2 regions of the Fervidobacterium pennivorans DSM 9078 genome follow, and region 1 is predicted to be linked to the other one. Evidence: predicted binding sites of a transcription regulator. Region 1 holds the regulator's gene; the other holds the start of a gene.
The links. Region 1 encodes HrcA, which represses chaperone genes, less so after heat shock. Its sites were predicted from a motif close to ATTAGCACTCNNANNNTNNGAGTGCTAAT; they were not measured.

Region 1 (3,216 bases):
TGAAATCAGCATACCAGAAAACCTTGACGAAGAGGAAATATAAGGAAAATAAATAATACCAAAGCCCTCGGGAAATCCGAGGGCTTTTTTGTTATCTACTCTGTTCAACTTCTTTGCTTTTCAGATAAGAATTAAGAATTAGCGAAACAAGTATCAAAATCATTCCAAATACTTGTACTGCAGCAATCCTTTCATGCCGAATGAAACTGCCTGCAATTACAGATATCACCGTCGTTAGATTTGAGAAAAGAGAAGAAACCGTTGGTGAAACCTTGCTAAGCATGAAATTCACAAGAAAAAATGCAACCGTTGAAGAAAGTATGCCAAGATACAATGCTCCAATAACAACAGCAGGGTGGAATGCGATTGTGAAATTTCCTGTTACGATGCTCAGGAAAAAGAAAAAGACAAATCCCGTAAGCATCATAAAGAACGTTATCTCAACAGGAGTGAACTCTGAGGATAGCTTTCTCGAGAAAATATTGTAAAATGCTGCGGAGAAAACCGCACCCAAAACCAACAGCTTTCCAAGTAGCGCTCCTTGTTCTAATCCCCCACCTTTGACGATAAGAAACACTCCAAAAAAGCTAAGAAATGCGAAGAGAATTTGGTACCATCTGATTCTTTCTTTCAGCAATGCTGGACTCAAAATCGTTATAACGATTGGAATTAATGCAATCAACATCCCAGCCTCAGAGGACGTCGTAAACCTGAGTCCATTAGTCTCGAACACAAAGTAAGCAATCGGTTGAAATAGCGCTACTTTCCATAATTTCCAAAATGGTTTCTTTGTTAATTTTACGATTCCAAAAAGCCAAAGTAATAGCATCACACTGGTTGCCACACCAAACCTAAAGGCTAAAAACGTGTAAACGTTTATATGTTCTATACTGTTTTTAGTAAAAAGGAATGATAACCCAAATATCGTTGAAACTGCAAATCCAGAAATATAAACCTTCCAGTTCACATTTATCACCTCAGGCAAAGTAGAATCATCTACAAATGTTCGTATTCCGCACAATTTTTTCTGTTACTATTTTACCAAAAAGGAAATTTTCATCAATATTTTTCTTTGCTTTGTGTCTGATATCTCAGATACTGAAAACACTCCAAAAATTGACAAATTCTCACACTTATGGTAATATATTAGCAGACTAAAGTGTAGATTGCTAACATTTCTGATAACAAAAATTAGGCTAAAACAGATAGAAAAACGGAGAGGTGATAACCGTGTTAGGAAACGATATCACCGAAAGACAAAAGAAAGTTCTTTACTGCATTGTGCAAGAATACATCAACACGAGGACCCCTGTAAGCTCAAAAAGGGTTTTGGAAAGTGCTGCAATTGAGAGATCCGGTGCAACGATTAGAAATGATATGAACCGTTTAATGCGCACGGGATATATATTCCAGCCACACACTTCTGCTGGTCGCGTTCCAACAGACAAAGGACTCAGGTTTTACGTAAATGAACTGAAAAAAATCAGGGAAGAGATAAAGTCCAAAAGCTCACAAGTGGAGGTTGCGGCAAAATTTCCAATCGGTGATATGGAAAAGGTGCTCACGGGTGCAGCAAAGTTGTTAAGCTCTTCAACAAAAGGTATGGTTATTATTGAAAAGCCCAGCCCACTAACGCTAAGAATCAAGCGTATAGTTGTAACACCTGTGAGTAAGAATTTCTCAATTGCGAATATAATTACATCCCTCGGTCTCAGTTCTTCCATTCCAATCCAGCACACCGAACTTGACGATGTTGAGAAAATAGAGCAGATGCTTAACAAAGCGATGACAGGATTAACATTGAACGAATTCAAATCCAAATTGCGAGATATACTTACTCGAATCAATAATTTTAACAACTTAAATAGCTTCAAAGACAGCGATTTTGGAACTATCAGTCGTGGATTTTTAGAAATCACGGAAAGGTTATCTGTTGAAAGCTACGAAGATTACATAACGGAAGGACTACCAAACCTTCTTGCAAACGATAGAATCAATCTGAAAAAATTACAAAACATCCTTGTGTATGTTTCATCCGACGTGTTTTACAAAGAACTATTTGAGCTTGAGAACGACATATACATCGGTAAAGAGCATGGATTGAAGTTCCTTGAAGATTTCTCGGTAATTCTTGGACAGTTCTACTCAGAAGATAATCCCGTTGGACGCGTTGCTGTTATATTCGACAAATACGGTCGATATGATTTGATTATGGATAGCTTCGAGTTTATGCTCAACAGACTGAGCGAGTATTTCACTATAGTATCGAGGAATGTCTAAAAACTCAAACTAAAAGAGGAGGTAGGGAACATGTGTGAAGAAAAGAAAATAAATGAAATAAATGAAACACAACTGCAAGTTCAAAACAACTTGGAAAGTTCAAATGAAATTAAGGAGCGAGAAGAAGTGAACCAAATGAACCAAAACGAATTATCAGAAGAGAACAAACAACTGAAAGAAAAGATAGCAGAGTTAGAAAACCAACTGAAGGAAATACAGAACGCTGCACGCATAATCAAAGCAGCATTTGAAAATTACAAGCTCGACGTTGATAGGCAAATTAGAGACGCAACGAAATCAACGGCGCTTCGTATAGTAAAAGCGCTTATACCCATTTTAGACGATTTTAAGAGAGCGTTCAAATACTACGACTCAGACAAGGATTTAGAAAAATTCAAACTTGGAGTAGAAAAAATCTATGAAAAACTTCTAAAGACACTGGAAAACGAGGGATTAAGGATTATTGATGCCTCTGGAAAGTTTGACCCGTTCAACCATGAAGCATTTGAAAAAGAGGAACGTGATGATGTTGAAGAATACACTATTCTTGAAGTCATTGAAGATGGTTACACATTCAATGGGCAGGTTGTAAAACCAACTAAGGTACGTGTTGCTATAAAACCAAGAAAAAAGGAAGAGAATGCAGTTAATGACCAACAAAACACGTGAGAATCAAAATACAAAATAGGGGTGGTTTGCAATGCCAGCAAGAAAAGACTATTATGAAATTCTCGGAGTGCCAAGAAACGCTTCTGAGGATGAAATAAAGGCTGCATATAAAAGGCTTGTAAAAGAGTGGCATCCTGATAGGCATACTGGTGATAAGAAAAAGGAAGCAGAGCAGAAATTCAAAGAGATACAAGAAGCGTACGAGGTTTTAAGTGACCCTCAAAAACGTGCGATGTATGATAAATTTGGATACGTGGGCGAGGGTGG
Region 2 (3,216 bases), 450 kb from region 1:
CGCCTTTTCACTACCAAACAGCACGTCGGCTAATCTCTTTGCAAGCTCTGTTTTACCAACACCAGTTGGTCCAAGGAACAAGAACACACCGAGTGGTCGTTTCGGATTTCTGATACCTGCACGAGACATCTTTATAGCGTTCGCTACAACTTTTACTGCTTCTTCTTGGTCTACAAACTTTTCGTGAATGAGCTTTTCAAGGTTCTTAATTTTTTCCTTTTCGTCACCCATAATCTTACCAACAGGTATACCAGTCCAGCGCTCGATAACCTTTGCAATATCTTCATCCGTTACTTCTTGTTTACCATCTATCTTCGCACGAGCTGCTGCCTCATCTACCAAGTCCACGGCTTTGTCCGGCATGAACCTGTCTGTAATGTACTTTGAAGCCAACTTGGCGGCTGCTTCGATAGCTTTGTCACTAATCTTAACTCCATGGAACTCTTCGAATTTCGGTCTGAGACCCTTCAAAATCTCAATCGTTTCTTCAACCGATGGTTCTGAAACGAATATAACCTGGAACCTTCTTGCAAGCGCTTTGTCTTTTTCTATATGTTTTCTGTATTCTTCAACAGTAGTTGCTCCAATCACCCTCAGTGTACCTCTTGCCAGTTCTGGTTTCAGAATGTTACCAGCATCGAGAGCACCTTCAGCAGCTCCAGCCCCAACAACTGTATGAAGTTCGTCGATGAAGAGGATCACATCTGTTCTCTTTTTGAGCACATCTATAAGTTTCTTGAGCCTTTCCTCGAATTCTCCTCTGAATTTTGTTCCAGCAACTAACCTTGCAAGATCAAGCTTAAGAATTGTTTTGTTCTTCAAGAAATCTGGCACATTTCCAGAGACTATTCTTTGAGCAAGCCCCTCAACGATTGCTGTCTTACCAACACCTGGGTCTCCTATGAGAACTGGGTTGTTCTTAATCTTTCTCCCAAGAATTTCTATCATCCTGTTGACTTCGTTGTCCCTACCTATGACAGGCATCAACTGTCCGTTCTTTGCCATTTCAGTTAAGTTCTCGGTAAATTTGGCAAGAACGTCGATGTTTTCCTCTTCAGAATATGTTCTCTTCATTCTAAGTTCTTTGATAGCTGTATAGAGCTTGTCTTGGGTGACTCCATATCTTGCCAGCAACCTGTAGACAGTTGTTTCTGGTACTATTGCCATAGCAAGGAGTAAATGGTCTGTTCCGACCTTTTCGTCACCCATGCGTCTTGCTTCGCGTTTCGCTTCATTAATGACCTTAGTAGTATCTGGTGTAACGTAGATCTGGCCTGTGCCACCAGAATAGTAGTTATAACCTCCTCTGGATGTGATAACACGTTCCACATCTCTTCTCAAACCATCGATATCTACGTTGAGATGAGTCAGAATATCGTAAGCAGCGTTTTTCGAGTTCTCCAACATGGCTAAAAGCACGTGCTCAGGCGCCATCTGATTCTGCCTGTAACGATTTAACACATCCGTTACAGACTGTAATATCTCCTGAGCGTTTTCCGTGAATTCCTCGAGGTTGAATGTCATATCAACCACTCCTTTCTTTTCTTTCTATTTTGTTTAATTCTTTCTATTTTGTTTAATTTGCATTTCCGATGATAGTATACCATATTAGCACTTATTTGTCAAGAGTGCTAATCAAAAAAGTCAAAAATTTTTTAGTTAGAAGAAAGATTCAAAAAGCAGAAGTTTTCCGACTTGATTTTGAAAAGTGTAATGTTAGAATTTAATTGATGATTGTTCGATGTCCTAACTTATTTTCAGACTAATCGAGGAGGTTTTACACAAAATCATGCCTTATCGTTCCGATTCATCGTCAACTGATTCTGCTGCTCGCTTAATTACTCTTTTTACGTTCATAGATGGGCTTGCACAAGGTATATACGGAACCATTTTCAATCTGATGCTTCGAACCTCAGGCATACCAACTTCGCAAGTTGGTCGTATCACCTCATTCTTCCTTTGGGGTAGTGCGTTACTTGGACTTGTTTTTGGTATCATTGCAGATAAAATTAATAAAAAACAACTAATGCTTACTACACATCTTTTGAGTATTTTTTTCGGAACGTATAGGGTCATTTCTCCCTCACTTATTCAGCTTGGCATTTCTTCTTTTCTTTTCGGTGGTTTTTCAACAGCAACATCCATTGTCCTTTCCACACTTTTGATACTAAACACTTCAAGAGAAAGTCGTAGTAAGGTGCTAGGTCTTAACTTTGGAATAGGAATGTTCACCGGAGTTTTGGGAAATATATTTGGTGGGTTGTTAGGAGACGTTTTTCCAATTAGGACCGTATTAATTGTAGCAAGTTTATCAAGAATCGTTGCGTTTGCTCCTATCTGGAAACTGAAATTATATGAACCAAAATACGAACGCCAAAACACTGGAGACACCAATGTGCTAAAATTTTTCAGCATTCTCAACAAGTTAGACAAGCGGGCGTTGAAAGTGGTACTTTACTATTTCTTGTCCACTATGAGTGTTGGATTTGGCGCAGGCTTGTTTGTAACTTTTGGTAATGTGATATTCTACGATATATTCCATATGAAACCATCGTTGATAGGACTCATTTTAGCGTTAGCTCAGTTAGCTACCAGTATTGGTGCAGTGTTTTCTTACAAGTTGGGGAAAAAGTTCGGGGATATGAACGTTTTAATCTTTTCTTATGTATTCGTGCCCATACTAATCGTATTGCTCAGCTTTATAAGGGAACCGATAACCTTTACCTTCGTGTATATACTCCGCTTTGCGGTAATGAATATGGTTGGTCCTCTCCTGACCGCCTTAGTCTTTTCCAACATACCAGCAAATCTGCTTTCCTCGATTAACGGTATGAACTCGTTTATAAACAACGTTGCACGTGCCCTCTCAGCAGACCTATTTTCCATATTCACCAAATACAACAACGGATACACGCTCATTTTTGTTGTAAGCTCGCTTTTCTATTTTTTAAACGCTTATGTTATGATTAGAATGTACAAACATATTTCCGAGTAAGAATTCTAGAAATTCTAGGAATTCTAGGTTACATAAATGGGGGGATACGGTGAAAACATTGAAAACACCGAAAACATTTGACGAAAGGTCAAATGGCAAAAAACATATCGTTGAGAATGAAAGCGTCAAGTTTCTCACCAAAGAATTATTTAGATTATCCCTTCCCACAATGCTTGGTTTCGCTATACAATCCCTGTACGATATCGTTGATATGTTCTGGA

Region 2: the regulator HrcA is predicted to act here: its motif matches at 1,608-1,636, upstream of FERPE_RS01110 (ATP-dependent Clp protease ATP-binding subunit).

The regions. Positions count from the first base shown of each region.
Region 1 covers NC_017095.1:1,955,341-1,958,556, reverse strand. The annotation lists gene rpsB (30S ribosomal protein S2) at 1-43, shown strand, start outside; gene FERPE_RS09225 (DMT family transporter) at 92-967, opposite strand; gene hrcA (heat-inducible transcriptional repressor HrcA) at 1,231-2,280, shown strand; gene FERPE_RS09215 (nucleotide exchange factor GrpE) at 2,311-2,949, shown strand; gene dnaJ (molecular chaperone DnaJ) at 2,981-3,216, shown strand, end outside.
Region 2 covers NC_017095.1:239,702-242,917, reverse strand. The annotation lists gene FERPE_RS01110 (ATP-dependent Clp protease ATP-binding subunit) at 1-1,524, opposite strand, end outside; gene FERPE_RS01105 (MFS transporter) at 1,790-2,995, shown strand; gene FERPE_RS01100 (MATE family efflux transporter) at 3,045-3,216, shown strand, end outside.